DNA from 3 places in the Mycobacterium kokjensenii genome. Region 2 is predicted to be linked to each of the others. Evidence: riboswitches for the same ligand, from Rfam matches in the RefSeq annotation. Region 2 holds a riboswitch; each other region holds the start of a gene.
The links. A riboswitch is a leader RNA that binds a small molecule or an ion and turns the genes downstream of it on or off. The one in region 2 is predicted to bind cobalamin.
Positions count from the first base shown of each region.

Region 1: linked by a shared signal. The riboswitch ahead of cobN (cobaltochelatase subunit CobN) and the one ahead of metE (5-methyltetrahydropteroyltriglutamate--homocysteine S-methyltransferase) in region 2 are both predicted to bind cobalamin.
Region 3: linked by a shared signal. The riboswitch ahead of RCP38_RS14635 (PPE family protein) and the one ahead of metE (5-methyltetrahydropteroyltriglutamate--homocysteine S-methyltransferase) in region 2 are both predicted to bind cobalamin.

Region 1 covers NZ_OY726394.1:3,109,711-3,116,684, reverse strand. The annotation lists gene RCP38_RS14615 (iron ABC transporter permease) at 1-1,005, opposite strand, end outside; gene RCP38_RS14610 (ABC transporter substrate-binding protein) at 1,002-2,192, opposite strand; cobalamin riboswitch at 2,230-2,420, opposite strand; cobalamin riboswitch at 2,424-2,569, shown strand; gene cobN (cobaltochelatase subunit CobN) at 2,597-6,178, shown strand; gene cobF (precorrin-6A synthase (deacetylating)) at 6,175-6,912, shown strand; gene RCP38_RS14595 (cobyric acid synthase) at 6,912-6,974, shown strand, end outside.
Region 2 covers NZ_OY726394.1:1,084,136-1,091,109, reverse strand. The annotation lists gene RCP38_RS05150 (thiolase family protein) at 1-1,054, opposite strand, end outside; gene RCP38_RS05145 (SDR family oxidoreductase) at 1,158-1,808, shown strand; cobalamin riboswitch at 1,876-2,079, shown strand; gene metE (5-methyltetrahydropteroyltriglutamate--homocysteine S-methyltransferase) at 2,212-4,506, shown strand; gene RCP38_RS05135 (mycobacterial-type methylenetetrahydrofolate reductase) at 4,597-5,487, shown strand; gene RCP38_RS05130 (cation-translocating P-type ATPase) at 5,725-6,974, shown strand, end outside.
Region 3 covers NZ_OY726394.1:3,118,004-3,124,977, forward strand. The annotation lists gene RCP38_RS14620 (ATP-binding cassette domain-containing protein) at 1-462, shown strand, start outside; gene RCP38_RS14625 (DUF7676 family protein) at 477-1,055, shown strand; partial or broken gene RCP38_RS14630 (PPW family C-terminal domain-containing PPE protein) at 1,101-1,202, opposite strand; gene RCP38_RS14635 (PPE family protein) at 1,181-2,836, opposite strand; cobalamin riboswitch at 2,912-3,094, opposite strand; gene RCP38_RS14640 (PPE family protein) at 3,105-4,688, opposite strand; gene RCP38_RS14645 (NADP-dependent isocitrate dehydrogenase) at 4,733-6,967, opposite strand.

The DNA.
Region 1 (6,974 bases), 2.0 Mb from region 2:
CAGCACGGTGATCACCACCGGTGCGCCGACCAGCGCGGTGACCGCGTTGATCGGGACCACCAGATCACTGGCCGGCACCTGGCTGACGATGCCGCAGCCCAGCGCCGCCGCCGCACCCAGCAACATCACCGCCGGCACCACCACCCGGTGATCGGAGGTGCCCATCAGGATGCGGGCCACGTGCGGCACCACCAGGCCCAGGAAGGCGATCGGCCCGCAGAACGCGGTCGTCACCCCGGCCAGCAACGACGCCGAGATGACCGTGACCACCCGCGCCCGGTGCACGTTGATGCCCATCGTGGCCGCGTAACTCTCCCCGAGCAGCAGGGCGTTGAGCGGGCGGATGGTCAGCGCCGCGGTCATCAGCCCGAGAGCCACCAGCGGCAGCAGCAGTCGCAGGTCGGCCCAGCCGGTGCCGGCGAAACTACCGAGGCCCCACAGCAGATATTGCTGCACGCGCTGCGGATCGGAGTACACCATCGCCAGGCTCACCAGTGCCGTGCTGGCCGCACCGATCATCACCCCGATCAGCAGCAGGGTCGCCGCCGAGCGGGTGAACCGGGACAGCACCAGCACCAGGGTGAGCATCGCCGCCGCACCCGCGGCCGCCGCGACCACCTCCGCCGCGCGCCCGGTACCGGCCACCGCGGTGGTGAACCCGCCACCGGCCGCGCCGCCGAACAGCACCACCGCCGCGACCCCGAGGCTGGCCCCGGAACTGACACCCAGAATGTAGGGATCGGCCAGGGTGTTGCGGAACAGGGTCTGCAGCTGCAGCCCGGCGACCCCGAGCGCGGCACCGGCGGCCAGTGCGGTGAGCACCCGGGGAAGGCGCATATTCGACACGATCACCTGCCAGCGCGGGTCCGACGCCGCACCGCCCAGCAGTATCCGCACGGTGTCGGCCACCGGCACCCGCACCGGGCCCAGCACCAGCCCCAGCAGGACCAGCGCCACCACCGCGACGGCCAGCGCGGTCAACACCCACGCGGCACGTGACCTCACGACGGCACCTGCCGGTAGAACTCGAAGTCGTGCCCGACGCCCAGGTCGGGATGCAGGATCGCCACCAGGTCCCCGAGCAGCAGATCCGGTCGCGCGGTGCCGCGCTCCCAGTACAGATTGCCGCCGCCGGGCGTCATGGCCTTGGTCGCCGACCAGACCTGCCCGCTGCGCACCGCGGTCAGTTCGCCGTAACGACTGTCCCGGGCCACCGCGTCACCGCGCGTCTGCCAGTCATCGGTCACCAGCCACAGCGGCGCGGTCCCGGCCCGGGCGTAGACGGATTCGAAGTTCAGCTGCAGGTTCTCGGCGCCGGTCTCCGCCAGCCACGGATAGCGCCCGCCGGCGTCGGCCACCAGCCGCCCCGAGTAGCTGTCCCCGGTGGGCATCGACCAGGTGCCCGAATACATGGTGCCGACCAGTACGTCGACGGGGTCGGCGTCCGCGGCCCGGGCGGCCAGGGTCCGGTAGCTGTCGCGGACGGACGCATAGGCCTGCGCGGCCCGCCGTTCGGTGCCGGTCAATGCGGCGAACATCTTGATCCACTCGGCCCGGCCCAGCGGAGTGGTCTCCAGCCATTCGGCGTCGGCCACCACCGGCAGGCCCGCCTCGCGCAGTTTGGGGTACCCGGGATCATCCATGCCCTCGGTGACCAGCACGTCGGGCCCGGCCGCCAGCACACTCTCGATGTTGAGCTGGCCGCCCGAGGCGTAACCGACGGTGGCCCCGGAATCGATATTGGCGCGGATGGCCGGATCGGCGACCGCGGCGGGGTTGGCCACCCCGGTGACCACGTCGGCCCGGCCGAGTTCGCCGATCATCGCCAGATGGGTGGTCGAGCCGGAATACAGGCCGCGGACCGGGATCGTGACCCGTTGGGCGTGGGCCAGTTCGCCGTCCAGTTGCGGCGCCGGCGCCCCGCAGCGCACCAACACATAGGAGACCGGTTTGCCGCCGTGATAGGGCCGGTGCACGGTCAGAACCTGGTAGCTGCGGTGGTAGTCGAGGCTGAAGTTGGTGGCTTCGGTCAGCGTCGACTTGTCCGGAAAGTAGTCGACGCCGGGGTCGAAGTCGGTGATGCAGTCGTCCCGCGCGGTCGCGGTCTGCGAGGAGGGATCGCCGGAGCAGCCGGCCAGGACTGTGGCCAGCGCCAACAGCAGTGCGGGTACTACCCGCAGCGCACGCGACATGGGCGTGTGTCAGCCTCCTCGGGGTACACCGCCCCGGTACGCAGGACGCGCTGACGTGAGTCTCCTGGCTCTCGGATCACTGCTCGCCCCGCCTTCCAGCCCCACAGATGGCGGGCCGTGGCTGATGGGGGTCGCTCCCCGATGACAGTGGCGGGACCGCGCCGGATTTCCACCGGCTTCCTCAATCGTCATCGCCTTACCGGCGATATTCTCGCACGCCGTGCTGGGCTAGGCTGGCGGCCGTCTCGTGGTGTCAGGAACCCGGTGTAATTCCCAGATGAATCCGGGGCGGTTCCGCCACTGTGAGGGGCGCATCGGGCCGGCATCGCCGGCGCTACGTGCTCTAAGCCAGATACGGCCACGAGTCATCCGACGACGAGGGGCGAGAACCCCGAGGAGGCCCGATGCCCGAGGCACGCCGTATCGCGTTGCTGTCCACATCCGACACCGACCTGCTGTCCGCGCGGGCCAGCGGTGCGGCATACCGGCTGGGGAACCCGGCACGCCACGACATCGCCCCACTGGTGGACGGCGTCGACGTGGTGGTGCTGCGGATCCTGGGCTCCTCGGCGGAGATCGCCGACGAGCTGACGCTGCTGCGGGCCACCGGGCTGCCGTTGGTGGTGCTCGGCGGGGAGCGCGCACCCAACGCCGAACTGATGGAGTGCTCCACGGTCCCGATCGGGTTGGCCGCCCAGGCACACGCCTATCTGGCCGAGGGCGGACCGGCCAACCTGGCGCAGCTGCACGCGTTCCTGTGCGACACGGTGCTGCTGACCGGCGAGGGCTTCGACGAGCCCGCGGTGATCCCGGAGTGGGGATTCGCGGACCGGGCGCCGGTCGATGCTCCCGATGCGGTGCGGGTCGGGGTGCTCTACTACCGGGCGCACGAGGTCAGCGGCAACGCGCGCTTCGCGCATGCGCTGGCCGACGCCATCGACGCCACCGGCCGGGCGGTCGGCGTGCCGATCTTTGCCGCATCGCTGCGCAACGCGCCCGACGAACTGTTCGCCGCACTGGGCGGGCTCGACGCGGTGGTGGTCTGCATGCTCGCGGCCGGCGGGGCGATGAACGCCACCGCCACCGTCGGTGCCGGCGACGACGACGGCGCCTGGGACATCGAACGGGTCGCCGCCCTGGACATCCCGGTGTTCCAGGGCCTGTGTCTGGCCTCGTCGCGGTCGGACTGGGAGGCCAACGACGACGGCGTCACCCCGCTGGACTCGGCCACCCAGATCGCCATCCCGGAGTTCGACGGCCGGATCATCACCGTCCCGTTCTCCTTCAAGGAGATCGACGACGACGGGCTGCCGCAGTACCTCGCCGACCCCGAACGCTGCGCCCGGGTCGCCGGCGTCGTGGTGAACCACGCCGTGTTGCGCCGCATCCCGAACGCGCAGAAGAAGCTGGCCCTGGTGCTCTCGGCCTACCCGACCAAGCATTCCCGGGTGGGCAACGCCGTCGGGCTCGACACCCCGGTGTCGGCCGTGCGGCTGCTGCACCGGCTGGCGGCCGAGGGCTACGACGTCGGGGACGGCTTCGGGGTGCTCGGCGTCGCAGATGAGACCCAGGCCGGCGACCGGCTGATCCACACCCTGATCGAAGCCGGTGGCCAGGACGAGGACTGGCTGTCCGCCGCGCAGCTCGACGGCGCCCAGGTGCGGGTCACCGCCGCGCAGTACGCGCAGTGGACCGCGGAGCTGCCCGACGACCTGCGTGACGCCATGGCCACCGCGTGGGGGCCGGCGCCGGGGAAGTTGTTCGTCAACGATGCCGGTGACATCGTGCTGGCGGCACTGCAATCCGGCAACGTCGTGCTGATGATCCAGCCGCCCCGCGGATTCGGGGAGAACCCGGTGGCGATCTACCACGACCCGGAACTGCCGCCCAGCCACCACTACCTGGCCGCCTACCGGTGGCTGGCGCACGGCTTCGGCGCCCATGCGGTGATCCACCTGGGCAAGCACGGCTCGATGGAATGGCTGCCCGGCAAGACGGCGGCGCTGTCGGCGTCGTGCGCCACCGACGCCATGATCGCCGACCTGCCGCTGATCTACCCGTTCCTGGTCAACGACCCCGGTGAGGGCGCGCAGGCCAAACGGCGGGCGCACGCGACCATCGTCGACCACCTGATCCCGCCGATGGCGCGCGCGGAGTCCTACGGCGACATCGCGCGCCTGGAACAACTGCTCGACGAGTACGGCAACATCGCGACCATGGACCCGGCGAAGCTGCCGGCGATCCGCGGCGAGATCTGGAACCTGATGCGCGCCGCGGAGATGCACCGCGACCTGGGCCTCGACGAGCGTCCCGAGGATGAGGAGTTCGACGACTTCCTGCTGCACGTCGACGGCTGGCTCTGCGAGATCAAGGACGCCCAGATCCGCGACGGCCTGCATGTGCTCGGCGGCGCACCGGCCGGTGACGCCCGGGTCAACCTGGTGCTGGCGATCCTGCGGGCACCGCAGGTGTGGGGCGGGGTGGACCACGCGGTGCCGGGCCTGCGGGCCGCGCTGGGGCTCAAAGACGAGGCCCCGGTGGCCGTCGTCGACGAGATCGAGGACGCCGCGCGGGCACTGGTGGAGGGCATGGAGGCCGCCGGCTGGGACGTCGCTGCCGCCGACAGTGCCCATCCCGACCCCGAAGTGTGCCGGGTGCTGAGATTCGCCGCCACCGAGGTGGTCCCGCGTCTGGCCGGCACGTCATCGGAGTTGGACGCGGTGCTGCACGCCCTGGCCGGCGGATTCGTGCGGCCCGGCCCGTCCGGGTCACCGCTGCGCGGGCTGGTCAACGTGCTGCCGACGGGACGCAACTTCTACACCGTCGACCCGCGTGCGGTGCCGTCGCGCCTGGCCTGGCAGACCGGGCAGGCGATGGCCGACTCGCTGGTGCGGCGCTACCTCGACGACACCGGCGGCTACCCGGAGTCGGTCGGACTGTCGGTGTGGGGGACCTCGGCGATGCGCACCTCCGGCGACGACATCGCCGAAGTGCTCGCACTGCTCGGGGTGCGCCCGGAATGGGATGAGGCATCGCGGCGGGTGTCCGGGCTGGCGGTGATCTCCCCGGAAGAGCTGGGCCGGCCCAGAATCGATGTGACGGTGCGGATCTCGGGCTTCTTCCGGGACGCCTTCCCGCACGTGGTGTCGATGCTCGACGACGCGGTGGCGATGGTGGCGAGCCTGGATGAGCCCGACGAGACCAACTTCGTCGCCGCGCACGCCCGCGCCGATCTGGCGGAGCACGGCGACCTGCGCCGCGCCACCACCCGGATCTTCGGATCGGCCCCCGGTTCCTACGGCGCCGGGATCCTGCAGGTGATCGAATCCGGGACCTGGCGTGACGACAAGGACCTCGCCGAGGTGTACACCGCGTGGGGCGGGTTCGCCTACGGGCGCGGCCTGGACGGTGCGTCGGCCGCCGATGACATGCGGACCAACTACCGCCGGATCAAGGTGGCCGCCAAGAACATCGACACCCGCGAACACGACATCGCCGACTCCGACGACTACTTCGTCTATCACGGCGGCATGATCGCGACCGTGCGCGCGCTGACCGGCGCCGACCCGAAAGCCTATGTCGGGGATTCGACGTCGACCGATGCCGTCCGAACCCGCACGCTGGCCGAGGAGACCGCCCGGGTGTTCAGGGCCCGGGTGGTCAACCCGCGCTGGATCTCGGCGATGCGCCGGCACGGCTACAAGGGTGCGTTCGAGCTGGCCGCCACCGTCGACTACCTGTTCGGCTTCGACGCCACCGCCGGCGTGGTGCACGACTGGATGTACGAGAAACTGGCCGCCGAATACGTGCTGGACCCGCAGACCCGGGAGTTCCTGGACACCTCCAACCCGTGGGCGTTGCAGGGCATCGTGGAGCGACTCCAAGAGGCCGCCGACCGCGGCCTGTGGGAGAACCCCGATCCGGAGACGCTGGCGGCGCTGCGGCAGGCTTACCTGGAAACGGAAGGCGATCTGGAGGACCGGTGAAGGTCTGGATTCTCGGTGTCGGGATGGGCCCGCAGCACGTGACGGCCGAAGTGGCCGAGGCGCTGCGCGGCGTCGACTACGTCGTGGCACCCGAGAAGTCCTCCGACGACGGTCTGCTGGCGCTGCGGCACGCGATCCTGGCCGCCCACGCCCCGACGGTCCCGGTCGTCGCCGTCGCCGATCCCCGGCGGGACCGGTCCCCGCAGTTGAGTACGGCCGAATACGAGCGTGCCGTCGCCGACTGGCATGCCGCCCGCGCCCGGCGCTACGCCGATGTGCTGGCCGAACGAGGGGGCACGGCGGCGTTTCTGGTCTGGGGTGATCCGTCGCTCTACGATTCGACGATCCGGATCGTGCAGCAGGTGAAAGACCTTGGTGTGCAGCTCGATTACGAAGTGCTGCCCGGGATCAGCGCACCGCAACTGCTGGCCGCCCGGCACGGAATCGTGCTGCACCCGGTGGGCCGTCCGGTGCACATCACCACCGGGCGGCGCCTGGCCGATGCGGTCGCCGATGGCCAGGACAACATCGTCGCGCTGCTCAACCGGGATCTGGGGGACGTGAGCGCGCTGGCGGACTGGACCATCTGGTGGGGAGCCAACCTCGGTGCCACCGGGGAACGGCTGGTCGCCGGCCGGGTCGGTGCGGTTCTCGATCAGATCATCGCCGCCCGCGACGCGACGCAGGACGAGGCGGGCTGGGTGATGGACATCTTCCTGGTGCGCAAACCCTGATGGCGGGCATCCTGATCGCCGGAACCACCAGCGACGCCGGTAAGACCGTGGTCGCCACCGGC
Region 2 (6,974 bases):
ACAGCATCGTGGTCATGATCCGGGCGCCGGAGCCGCCGAGCGGGTGGCCCAGCGCGATCGCCCCGCCGTTGGGGTTGAGCTTCTTCGGGTCGGCGCCGATCTCGGCGAGCCACGCCATGGGCACCGGGGCGAAGGCCTCGTTGACCTCGAACACCCCGATGTCGTCGACGCTCAGGCCGGAGCGCTGCAGCGCCTTCTGGGTGGCCGGGATCGGCGCGGACAGCATCATCACCGGGTCGGCGCCGGCCAGCGTGGCGGTGTGCACCCGGGCGATCGGGGTCAGTCCCAGCTCACGCGCCTTGGCCGCCGACATGAACAGCAGCGCCGCCGAGCCGTCGGAGATCTGGCTGGAGTTACCGGCGTGGATCACGCCGTCCTCTTTGAAGGCCGGCTTGAGCTGGCCCATCTTCTCCAGCGTGGTGCCGCGACGGATGCCCTCGTCCTCGCTCACCAGATTGCCCTCGGCGTCCTTGATCGAGACGATCTCGTCCTTGAAGGCACCGGCATCCTGTGCCGAGGCGGCCTTCTCGTGCGAGGCCAGCGCGAACTCATCCAGCGCGGTACGGGACAGGCCCCACTTCTCGGCCATCATCTCCGCACCGATGCCCTGGTTGGGGGTCTGGCTGTAGCGGGCCTTGAAGGATTCCCCGTAGGGGCGCCCGCCGTTGGCCAGCGAGGAGCCCATCGGGGTGCGCGACATCGACTCCACACCGCCGGCGACGACGACGTCGTAGTGCCCGGCGATCACGCCGGCGGCGGCGAAGTGCACCGACTGCTGGCTCGATCCGCACTGGCGGTCCACGGTCACCGCGGGCACGGTCTCCGGCCAGCCCGCGCTGAGCACGGCGGTGCGGCCGATGTCGAGGGCCTGCTCGCCGGCCTGCATGACACAGCCCCAGATCACGTCGTCGACCAGCGCCGGGTCCACGCCCGCCCGCTCGACCAGCCCGTTGAGCACCTGGGCGGACAGTTCCGCCGGGTGCACCCCGGACAGTCCACCGTTGCGCTTGCCGACGGGCGCGCGCACCGCTTCGACGATGACGGCTTCAGCCATGGGGTGCTCCTTAAGGTTCGGGGTTCTTGCCTCGATTGTCGACCGACGCTCTCGACGGGTGTCAAGGGGGGTCACTCCAGGATCGGTGCGTACCGTCGAACCCATGGCACGGATCGTGATCGTCGGCGGCCACGGCAAGGTCGCCCTGCTGCTCGCCCCGATCTTGACCGAAACCGGCAACCAGGCCAGGTCGGTCTTCCGTAACCCCGACCACGCCGAGGAGGTCGCGGCCACCGGAGCCGAACCACTGGTCGCCGACATCGAGCAACTCGACACCGACGCACTCGCCGGGCTGCTGGCCGGCCACGACGCGGTGGTGTTCTCCGCCGGCGCCGGCGGCGGCAACCCGGCCCGCACCTATGCCGTCGACCGCGACGCCGCCATCCGCTGCGTCGACGCCGCCGCGAAGGCCGGCGTGCGCCGTTTCGTGATGGTCTCCTATTTCGGCGCCGGCCCCGATCACGGTGTCCCGGAGGGAAATTCGTTCTTCCCCTACGCCCAGGCCAAGGCCGCGGCCGACGCCCACCTGCGGGCCACCGATCTGGACTGGACGGTGCTGGGACCGAGCCGGCTCACGCTCAAGGCGGCGACCGGGCGGATCGCCGTCGGCCCGGGAACCGGCAAAGGCGAGGTGTCGCGGGCCAACGTCGCGCAGGTGGTCGCCGCATGCCTGTCGGATGATGCGACCATCGGCCGCACCATCGAGTTCAACGACGGCCCGACCCCGATCCCGCAGGCCCTGCGCGCGGGCTGAGCCGGGTAGCCTCGATAACGCAACTGGTCTGCCGTTGCCACCTCCGGGCGGCCTCGGCATCGAGCGCGCCGTGGATTTCCCAGCCGGTTTTCCGCGGCGCGCAAGAGGGAACCCGGTGAGAATCCGGGACTGTCCCGCAGCGGTATGCAGGAACGACCGCCGTCATAAGCACTGGTCACGGGTTGACCCACCGACTGGGAAGCGACGGCCATTAGGAGCACCTCGGTGCGCGCCTGCGAGTCCGAATACCTGCCTGTTGTGCCGGGCGCGCCGCGTCCGGCGGATCAACGCCTCGCGGAATAGGCGTCTGGTTTTGAGGGTTATGGTGCTTTATATAGGCACGGGACCGGATCAGCTGGGCGACTGCTGGCGTTGGCCCACCCTCTGAAAAAAGGATCACGTCGTGACCGCTCAACCCTTTACCGCCACCGTCCTCGGCTCACCGAGAATCGGCCCCAACCGCGAACTCAAGCGCGCCACCGAACGCTACTGGGCCGGTCGCATCGGCCGGGACGAACTCGCCGACGTCGCCGCCGGCCTGCGCCGCGACACCTGGGCGCAGTTGACCGCCGCCGGGCTGGACTCGGTGCCGGTGAACACGTTCTCCTACTACGACCAGATGCTCGACACCGCGGTACTGCTGGGGGCTCTCCCGGCTCGGGTGTCCGGCGTCGCCGACGAGTTGGACCGCTATTTCGCCGCGGCCCGGGGCAACGCCGAGATCGCGCCGCTGGAGATGACGAAGTGGTTCGACACCAACTACCACTACATCGTTCCCGAGATCGGCCCGGACACCACGTTTGCGCTGAACCCGGCCAAGGTGCTCACCGAACTCGCCGAGGCCACCGAGCAGGGCTTCGGCGGGAACGTGGCGCGCCCGGTGATCATCGGGCCGGTGACGTTCCTGCTGTTGAGCAAGGCCGTCGACGGTGCGGCCGCGCCGATCTCCCGGCTCGACGAGCTCACCGAGGTCTACGCCGACCTGCTGGGCAGGCTGGCCAAGGCCGGCGCGCAGTGGGTGCAGATCGACGAGCCGGTGCTGGTGACCGACATCTGCGCCGACGCCCCGGCGCTGGCCGAGCGGGTCTATCACCGCCTGGGCGGGCTGAGCGAGCGACCGTCGATCTTCGTGGCCACCTATTTCGGCGACCCGGGTGCCGGGCTTCCGGCCCTGGCCCGCACCCCGGTCGAGGCGATCGGCGTCGACCTGGTCTACGGCCCGCGTGACCTGGCCGCCGCTCTCGGGTCGGTGCCGGAGCTGTCGTCCAAGACGCTGGTCGCCGGTGTCGTCGACGGCCGCAATATCTGGCGCACCGACCTGCGGGCCGCGCTGGACAAGCTGGCGGCGGCGGCGGGAAGTGCGGCCGCCGTGGCAGTTTCCACATCGTGCTCAACGCTGCACGTGCCCTACTCGCTGGAACCCGAGACCGGCCTGGACGACGCGCTGCGCAGCTGGCTGGCGTTCGGCGCCGAGAAGGTGACCGAGGTGGCCGTCCTGGCCCGAGCGCTGCGGGAGGGCCGCGAAGCCGTCGCCGACGCCGTCGCCGCCTCCGACGCGGCGATCGCCTCCCGCACGTCCGATCCGCGGCTGAACAACACCGCGTTGCGCGCACAGATCGCCGAGATAGCGCGGGCGGGTGTCCAACGCGGTTCGGCCGAGGAGCGGCGCGCCGCACAGGACGAGCGGCTGCACCTGCCGCCGCTGCCGACCACCACCATCGGTTCGTTCCCGCAGACGGTGCAGATCCGCAAGGCCCGCGCCGCACTGGTGGCCGGCGAGATCGACGAGGCGGCGTACACCGAGCAGATGAAGGCCGAAGTCGCCGCCGTCGTCAAGCTGCAGGAGGACCTCGGCCTCGACGTGCTGGTGCACGGCGAGCCGGAGCGCAACGACATGGTGCAGTACTTCGCCGAGCAGCTCGATGGCTTCTTCGCCACCGCGAACGGCTGGGTGCAGTCCTACGGCAGCCGGTGCGTGCGCCCGCCGGTGCTGTTCGGTGACGTCACCCGCCCGCACCCGATGACCGTCCAGTGGGCCACCTATGCCCAGTCGCTGACCGACAAGCCGGTCAAAGGCATGCTCACCGGCCCGGTCACCATCCTGGCCTGGTCGTTCGTCCGTGACGACCAACCGCTGGCCGACACCGCCTACCAGGTGGCGCTGGCGATCCGCGAGGAGACGGTGGATCTGGAAGCCGCCGGTATCGCGGTGATCCAGGTCGACGAGCCCGCACTGCGGGAGCTGCTCCCGGTGCGCGACGCCGACAAGGCGGCCTATCTGGACTGGGCGGTCGGTTCGTTCCGGATGTCCACCTCGGGGGTGTCGAACGCGACGCAGATCCACACCCACCTGTGCTATTCGGAGTTCGGTGAGGTGATCGGGGCGATCGCCGACCTGGACGCCGACGTCACCTCGATCGAAGCGGCCCGCTCGCACATGGAGGTGCTCGACGACCTCAACGCGATCGGGTTCTCCAACGGGGTGGGCCCGGGCGTCTACGACATCCACTCGCCGCGGGTGCCGTCCACCGCGGAGATGACGGCGTCGTTGCGGGAGGCACTGGATGCCGTTCCCGCGCAACGCCTCTGGGTCAACCCGGACTGCGGCCTCAAGACCCGCAAGACCGACGAGGTGACCGCGTCGCTGACCAATCTGGTCGAAGCCGCCAGGGAAGCGCGCGCCGGCCTGTCGTCCTGACCCACCGCCGAACGTGCGCCCACTGCGAAAAAGTCGTCCCGATGTCGCAGTGGGTGCACGTTCGGCGCGCCAACGAATCGGAGGTTTCTGGTGGCCCTGAACACCATCGCACTGGAACTGGTACCGCCCAACACCGATCGCGGAGCCCAGTACGCCCGCGACGAGGCACACAAAGTCCTGCAACTGTCAGCCCAAGCGGGTATCGCGGGCCGGATCGGTCACGTCATGATCCCCGGGTTGATCCCCGAAGACGACGACCGGCCGGTTGCGATGCAACCCAAACTCGATGTCCCGGATTTCTGGTCGATCATCGGACCCGAACTGCCCGGTGTCCGCGGATTGTGCACGCAGGTAACCGCATTCCTCGATGAGACCGCGCTGCGGACGCGACTCGAGGGGCTCCGTCAGGCGGGGTTCGACGGGATCATCTTCGTCGGTGTCCCCCGCACGCTGAACGACGGTGAGGGCGGTGGCGTCACCCCCACCGACGCGCTGTCGAAGTTCGACGGCCTGGTCGACGACCGGGGTGTCATCCTGATCCCGACCCGGGACGGCGAGCAGCAACGCTTCGCCTTCAAATGTGACCGGGGCGCCACCTTCGGGATGACGCAGTTGCTCTATTCGGATGCGATCGTCGGTTTCCTGCGCGATTTCGCCCAGGTCAGTGAGCACCGTCCCGAGGTGCTGTTGTCGTTCGGCTTCGTGCCCAAGATGGAGGACAGGGTCGGACTGATCGATTGGCTGATCCAGGATCCGGGCAACGAGGCCGTCGCCGCCGAGCAGGACTTCGTCCGGATGTTGGCGGCCGGCGAACCCGGTGTCAAACGCCGGAAGCTGCTCGACCTGTACAAGCGGGTGATCGACGGTGTGGGTGAGTTGGGCTACCCGTTGAGCCTGCACTTCGAAGCGCCCTACGGTGTGTCGCAACCGGCGTTCGACACCTTCGCCGAGATGCTCGCCTATTGGTCACCGGAGGCGTGAACGGCGGGTAGCCCGTAATTCACCGGCATTTCAAGGCGATTCCGGTCGGCGTTCAGCCCGCCGCCGCTTAGCCGCTCTAGCTTCGCCGGTGAAGGGGAGTAGTTCCATACCGCCGGCCGGCGGTTGTGAATGGTCGTCAATACGGCGGGTCCGCCCGCCCGGTCATTCAGCGGAGCCAGCACATTTCCGTGAGCGAGACCTTCGGACGATGAACCATGTCGGCCGAAGGCTCCGCGGATGATCGCAGCGGATTCGGTCGCCGAGCCAAGGAGACCGATGGCCCCCTCGATTCCCCTCCTGATCGACGACGCCGAACCGGCAGTGGAGGAATCGCACACCGCGATCGCCGCTGCCGAACGCCTCGCGATCGACGACACTCCCCCTGCGGCACCCGCACCCGGCGACGGTTTCATCGCGGTCAGCAAGGCGGCCATGGCGGGAATCTCCGCCGTCGGGCTGGGCTTCGCACTGGCCGGGCGCGTCCTGCGAGTGCCGCGGCTACCGGCCAGTGTCCAGGGCGCCGTGGTGGCCCTGGAGCACCAACCGCGACTGCGCCGCCTGCTCGAGGAACGTATCGGCAAGCGCGCCACCGACACCGCGCTGGGATTGGCCTCCACCGCCGCCAACGCGCTGGCCGCGGCACCGTCGATTCTCGCGGTGGACCTGGCGATCAACACCCTGCTGGCCGCCGAGGCCCGCGCCGACTCGCGGGCCTGGTCGCGCCGCGAACCCGAACTGGCCCGCCCCGTCGCCCGAACGGGCGCCGACTCGGACGCCCGCCCGCTCGCCGCGCCGGACGGCGAGGTCGAACTACACCTGCAGCGCAGCAGCTGGGTTCAGGCGATCGGCGCCGTCGTGGCCGGGGTGGCGGGCCGGGACCCGAACCTGGCCGGCAACGCCGCGTTGGCCACCGTGCCGAAGGCCGCCCGGTCCACCCTGGAATCCTTCGCCGCGACGCTGGGCCGCGGGTTGGCCGACCGGGACGAGGCGTTGCAGATCGACCCGGCGGGCCTGCGCCGGCTGGATCGGATCGATGTGGTGATCCTGGATCCGCGGGTGCTGCGCACCGACTCGCTGCGCCTGGTGCGGCTGCGCGGCGGTGACGAGAAGGACCTGGCCGCCTGGGAGCGTGCCCACGCGATGCTGGCCGACGCCGACCTGCGGCCGGGCTGGCATCCGGTCCCCGGGACGCGCCACGGCCGGGGACGTTCCGGCACCGAGGCGCTGTTCGCGCCGGCACCGCACCCGCTGGCGGCGGCGACGCTCGCCGAGACCCAGCGCGCCGACGTGCAGACCGTCACCGTCGAAGACACCACGGGCCTGGGAGAACTGCGCCCCGCCTTCGACGAAATCTTCTCGGCGACAGGCGATTCGATCGACGACATCCTGCTGGAGAAGGTGCACGGCTATCAGCGGGACGGCCACTGCGTGGCGGTGATCAGCGCGCTGGCCGCCCGGGCGCTGTCGGCGGCCGATCTGGGGGTGGG
Region 3 (6,974 bases), 2.0 Mb from region 2:
GTGGATCTGGACCCCGACCAGCTCTGGTACGCCGAATCCGGCGGGACGGTGCGACTGCATCTGCCGCATCCGGTGGCCTGGCAGGGATCGTCGGCCACCGGCGATCTGGAATCGGCACTGGCCGACATGGTCTTGGGCGAACATCTGGCGCCGCTGGCCGATGCGGTGCGACGGCTCGGCCCGATCTCGCAGCGCCTCTTGGACGGCAACGTCGCCGTCGCCGCACTGGGTGCAGCCCGTGCCCTGCACCGCTATCACGGTGGCGAGCTGGTGACCGAGCCGAGCTGGGAACTCGCGCGAACCCTGTGTAAAGACGAACGACTCTCCGGCACAGTACGTTTCAATGATTCCGGAACCAATTATCGCCGGACCAGCTGCTGCCTGTTCTACCGAACACCCGGCAGCGGACTGTGCGGCGACTGCGCACTGACCCGCAAGCCCCAGGTCCGCCAGAACCCCTAGAGGAAAGGATTTCCATGTCCGAGAACACCGCCACCGTCGTCGCCGATCCGCCGATCGTCGACACCGAAGACCGCGGCCGCGAACAGCTCTGGCCGCTGCCGACCGATCAGCAGAGCCTGCTCGATCTGTTGCACCTGTGCTTCGACGAGTACTGGGACGAGATCTGGTTCGGCATCATCATGCAGGGCGCCGCCTGGGAGGTGGCCGCCCCCAACGCGCCGCGCAAGATCTCCATGCTCGACGGCTACGCCACCATCGACTTCGGCCGCTGGCACTTCCACCTGTGCATCGGCAAGCACCGCGCCAGCGGCTCCGAACTGGGCCGGATCCGCCGCTGTACCCGCGCCGAGCTGTACCGCCGGATCGGCAAGGACGGCAACGCGCAGTCCTGGGGCGTGCGCCTGTACAACGGCCGCGACGAGCAGATGATGACGATCATGCTGCCCAACCCGTTCCTCACCAACGACCAGCAGATGCGTGACGAACCCGAGTGGGGTCAGCTGGAGTTGTGGGACAAGCTGCGCGAGAAGTTCCTGAGCCTGGGGCCCGACCCGCTGGACCGCAGCGGCAACCAGATACGCTGCGGCGGCTGAGCGGGTGCGGCGGGGCGCGGCCGTCGAGACCGCGCCCCGGCTCCGCTACTCCCCTTCGGCCGGCCAGGTGTTCGGCATCATCGGGCTCACCGCGCCGCCACCGAATCCGTCGTCGGCGATCGCGGTCAGCCCGCCGGGCCGCGCCGCCGCGACCCGGTGGGTGCCGCCGGCGAAACCACCCGATCCCGCGCCCCGGCTCGAGGCGACCGCCCCGGCCAGGTCCGGCACCAACTCCTGGTCCAGGTCCATGTATTCGTGACCGCGCCCGAGCATGGTGACCTTGGCCCTCCGTCGCCGGCGTTTGGCCACCTGCTCCTCGGCGGCTTCGGCGGCCGGTTCAGCGGCAGCGGCCGGTTTCGGCGCCGCCTTCTTGCGGGAACTGGTGCCCGAGCCGCGCCGCGCACCCATGTCCAGGCCTCCGACCATGTACATGTAGGCCGGCATGGTGACCGACGGCGGCCCGGCCGGGGTCGGCGGCGGTGCACCGGGTGGCGGTGGGGCGGCGGCGGCCGGTGCGGGGGCGGCGCGGGAGCCGGCGCCGGGGCGGGGGCCGGCGCAGGAGCCGGGGCCGGCGGTTGAGCCATCGCCAGCCCGGGCGGCGGCGGAGCCGGCGGCACCGGCGTCGCGAGCGCGTGATGCGCCATCGCCCCGATGCCCAGGCCCCCGATCACCCCGGCTGGAGCCAGCACGGTGCTGGCCGCAACACCGGACAACAGCGCCGGCAGCAGTGCGGTCTGGGTGATCAGGTAGTTCATCGCCTGGATGGTGTTGCCGATCGTGGAGCCGATGATCTCGACGATCGCCAACGGGACGACCAGCCCGAGCCCCTGGGGATTGAACAACGCGGTGTACATGATCGCCAGCAGGTCGTCGATGATGACGATGCTGGTGAACGCGAAGTACGAGCCCGGGTCCAGCGGCACCGAGAAGATGTACGCCAGGCTTCCGGGGTTGAAGTAGCTCAACGGGTTTCCGGTCCAACCCAGCCAGGAGCCCGGAACACCCCACGGCGGCAGCAGCGACGAGCCGCCCTGCAGGCCCGCGAAGAAGTCCGCGAGCGGGTCCGCGATTCCGGTGAAACCGATCTTGTTGAAGAACTCCTGCAGCTCCATGTAGAGCGGGTACTGGCTGCTGTCGGGGTAGGGCGGATGCGGGACCAGCCCTTCGGCCCATTTGACGAAATCGAGGAACCACTGCGGCGGCTCCGGCGGCGCGGTCTCCTCGGCGCTGCCCGGGGTCTTGAGCACCATGGGCGCGGGTTCGGTGCGGGCCGCGGCCGCCGAGGCCATCGCCGAACCGGCCACCGCCTGATAGGTGGCCATCACGGTGGCGGCCTGCGCCCACATCCGCGCATAGTCGGCCTCGTTCAGCGCGATCGGGATCGTGTTGATCCCGAAGAAGTTCGTGCCCACCAGCACCCCGTGGGTCACATGGTTGGCGACCAGTTCGGCCATGGTCGGCATCGCCGCCAGCGCCGCGGTGTAACCGGCGGCGGCCGTCTCGTGCTGAGCGGCGGTGGCCGCACTGTTGGCGACCGCCCGCAGCAGCCACGCCAGGTAGGGGGCGTTGGCGGCCACGAACGACTCGGCGGACGGACCCTGCCACGATCCCGCCTGCACCGCGCCGAGCACCGCCGTCAACTCGTCGGCGATCTCGGCATATTCGGTGCTCAGCGCGCTCCAGGCCGCCGCCGAGGACAACAACGGGCCGGGCCCGGGGCCGGCCGATAGCAGCGTCGAATGAACTTCAGGGGGGTCGGCCATCCAGATCGGTGCGGTCATGACGGACCGCCGGATGCCACCCCGGGAATGCGATACATGGGTGCTGGTCAGCTCTCTCGGGGTACACCGCCCCGGGTCGCAGGATGCGACGATGTGAGTGTCCTGACTCTCGGATCAACGCTCGCCTCACCTTCCAGCCCTGTTCGAGCCGTGGCGTTTGAGGGTCGCTCCCCGATCACAGTGGCGGGACCGTGCCGGATTCACACCGGCTTCCTGCACCATCGTTGCCGTACCCGGGCATTATCGCACGTCCGCGGTGCGGCACGTGCTATTCAGGTGTCCAGGTACCCGGCGTCATCGGTACGCCGGCGGCACCGCCGAAGGAATCCCCGGCCAGCGCGGTGAGCCCGCCGGGTGCCGGTGTCCCGGCATCTCCGTCCTCCAGATCCATGTATTCGTAGCCGCGGCCGAGCATGCCGGCCTTGGCGCGCCGTCGCCGACGAACCCGGGCCGGCGCCTCGACGGGCACCGTAGGCGCCGGGACCGCATCCCGGTCGGGTTCGGGTGCCCGACGGCGTCGGGCGGCGGTGCCGGCCGGCCGGCGGGCCTGCCGGCTCAGACCGGCGACCAGGTACATCGCGGCCAGTCCGTCCACCGGGGCCAGCGGCGGCGCCGGCGGTGGCGGGGGTGCGACGCCGGGTGGCGCCGGCGGCGGGGCCGGCATCGGCGCCGCGGCGGGCGCGGGCGCCGGTACCGGCGCCGGCGGGGTGGGCGTGACCGTCACCCCGGCGAACGGCGGGGGCACCACCGGGGCCGCCGGGACCGGTACGGCGTGCAGGGCGGCCAGACCCGACAGTCCGGCCAGACCGGTCAACGGGGCCGCCGCCAGCGGCGCCAGGGCGGTGGTCAGCATCGGCAGCACCATCGGGATCAGCACCACCGCCTGCTCCAGCAACGTCTTGAGCAGGGCGATCACGTCGGTGATGATGGTGCCGACGGCCTCGACGGCGGTGAACAGCAGCGTCGAGGCGATGGTGCCGGGATTGCCGGAGGCGAACGCCGCGGTCAGATCCGCGCCGATGAACGCGAACGTCTGCGACAGGTAGGCGGCGAACGATCCGAAATCCATCGGGTACCCGAGCGCGAACGCGATGTTGTAGGGGCTCAAGAAGCTGAGCGGATTACCGGTCAACGTCAGCCAGGGGTCGAAGCCGGCAAAGATCGACTGCAGGTAGGGGTTGTTCGACAACGCGGTGATCATCGGCTGCAGCACGTCGTTGAAGAAGTCGTTGTAGCCGCTGTTCTGCAGCCATTCCATGATGTCGTTCTGCCGGTCCGGGGGCAGCGACGGTGCGCTCGCGTCGGCCGACCCGGCCGTGACGATCTGCGGTGCCGCGACCGACTGCGGGCTGGACGCCACCGCGGTCCCCGCCACGGCTTGATAGGTGGCCATCACGGTGGCGGCCTGCAGCCACATCCGGCCGTAGTCGGCCTCGTTGAGCGTGATCGGGATGGTGTTCACCCCGAAGAAATTGGTGGCCACCAGGACCGCGTGGGTGGTGTGGTTGGCCACCAACTCCGCCATCGTCGGCATCGCCGCCAGCGCGGCCGTATAGGCGGCCGCCGCGGTCTGCTGCCCGGCCGCGGTGATCGCGCCGGCGATACCGGCCTGCACCAGCCAGGCCAGGTAGGGCAGGTGGGCGGCCACGTATGCCTCGGCCGCCGGCCCCTGCCACGCCCCCGCCTGCACAGCACCCAACACCGCGGTCATCTCGTCGGCGACCGCGCCGTATTCGGCACTCAACGCCGTCCACGCCGATGCCGACGCCAGCAGCGGTCCGGCCCCGGGGCCGGCCGCCAACAGGCTCGAATGGATCTCGGGAGGAGACGCCATCCAGATCGGCGCGGTCATGACGTGCGAATCATCGCACGTCATGACCGGTCAGCGTCGGTTTTTCAGTCCGCTGCGCCGATCGCGGAATTGAAGGTCGCGCTGGGCCGCATCACCGCCGACGTCTTGTCGCGGTCCGGTGCGTAGTAGCCGCCGATGTCCACCGACTTGCCCTGGACCTCGGCCAGCTCCGAGACGATGACGTCCTCGTTCTTGCCCAGCGCATCGGCCAGCCCGGCGAAGTGCTCGGCCAGCGCGGTGTCCTCGGTCTGCGCGGCCAGTTCCTCGGCCCAGTACTTCGCGAGGTAGAACTGGCTGCCCCGGTTGTCGAGCTCACCGGTCTTGCGCGACGGGTTCTTGTTGGCGTCGAGCAGCTTGCCGATCGCCGCGTCCAGCGTGGACCCGAGGATCTTGGCTGCGGTGTTGCCGGTCTTGGCGCCCAGGTCGTCGAAGCAGGCTCCCAGCGCGAGGAATTCGCCGAGCGAGTCCCAGCGCAGGTGGTTCTCCTCCACCAGCTGCTTGACGTGCTTGGGCGCCGAACCGCCGGCACCCGTCTCGTACATACCGCCGCCGGCCATCAACGGCACGATCGACAGCATCTTGGCGCTGGTGCCCAGTTCCAGGATCGGGAACAGGTCGGTGAGGTAGTCGCGCAGGATGTTGCCGGTCGCGGCGATGGTGTCCTGACCGCGGATCACCCGCTCCAGCGAGTACCGCATGGCCCAGACCTGCGGCAGGATGGTGATCTCCAGGCCCTCGGTGTCGTGATCGGCGAGGTACTTCTTGACCTTCTTGCGCAGCTCGTTCTCGTGCGGACGCTCGTCGTCGAGCCAGAACACCACCGGCATGCCCGAGACCCGCGCGCGATTGACGGCCAGCTTCACCCAGTCGCGGATCGGCGCGTCGCGCACCACCGGCATCCGCCAGATGTCACCGGCTTCGACGTTCTGGCTCAGCAGCACCTCCCCGGTGGCCAGGTCCACGATGTCGGCGACACCGTCCTCGGGGATCTCGAACGTCTTGTCGTGGCTGCCGTACTCCTCGGCCTTCTGTGCCATCAGGCCGACGTTGGGGACGGTGCCCATGGTGGCCGGGTCGAACTGCCCGTTGGTCTTGCAGAAGTTGATGATCTCCTGGTAGATCCGCGCGAACGTCGACTCGGGGTTGACCGCCTTGGTGTCCTTCTGGCGGCCGTCGGCGCCGTACATCTTGCCGCCGGCACGGATCATCGCCGGCATCGACGCGTCGACGATCACGTCCGACGGCGAGTGGAAGTTGGAGATGCCGTTGGCCGAGTCCACCATCGCCAGCTCGGGACGGTGCTCGTGGCAGGCGTGCAGGTCTTCGATGACCTCTTCACGCTTGGACGCCGGCAGCGTCTCGATCTTGCCGTAGAGGTCGGACAGACCGTTGTTGACGTTGACGCCCAACTCGTCGAAGAGTTCCTGGTGCTTGGCGAACGCGTCCTTGTAGAAGACCTTGATGGCGTGGCCGAACACGATGGGGTGACTGACCTTCATCATGGTGGCCTTGACGTGCAGCGAGAACATCACCCCGGTTTTGCGGGCGTCCTCCATCTGCTCCTCGTAGAACTCGCGCAGCGCCTTGACGCTCATGAACATCGAGTCGATGACGTCGCCGTCGAGCAGCGCCACCTTCTCCTTGAGGACGATCGTCTTGCCGCTGCGGGTCTTCAGCTCCATCTTGACGTCGCGATCGCGGTCGAGAGTCATCGACTTCTCGCCGTGGTAGAAGTCGCCGTGGCGCATCGTGGCCACGTGCGTGCGCGACGCCATCGACCACGCACCCATGCTGTGCGGGTGCTTACGCGCATACTCCTTGACCGCCTTGGGCGCACGACGGTCCGAGTTCCCTTCCCGCAGAACAGGGTTCACCGCGCTACCCAGGCACTTGGCGTAACGGTCGCGGATGTCCTTTTCCTGCTCGGTCTTCGGGTCCTCCGGGTAGTCGGGAACCTTGAACCCCTTGTCCTGCAGCTCCTTGATGGCGGCGACCAACTGCGGCACCGACGCACTGATGTTGGGCAGCTTGATGATGGTGGTGTCCGACAGTTGCGTGAGCCGACCCAGTTCGGCGAGGTTGTCGGGGACCCGCTGCGACTCGGTCAGGTAGTCGGGGAACGCGGCCAGGATGCGGGCCGCCACGGAGATGTCGCTGGGCGTGACGTCGATACCCGCGGGGCCGGTGAAGGCCTGCACGATCGGCAGGAAGGAGTACGTCGCCAGCAGCGGCGCCTCGTCGGTCAACGTGTAGATGATGGTCGGCTTGTCGGCGCACATGGCTGTT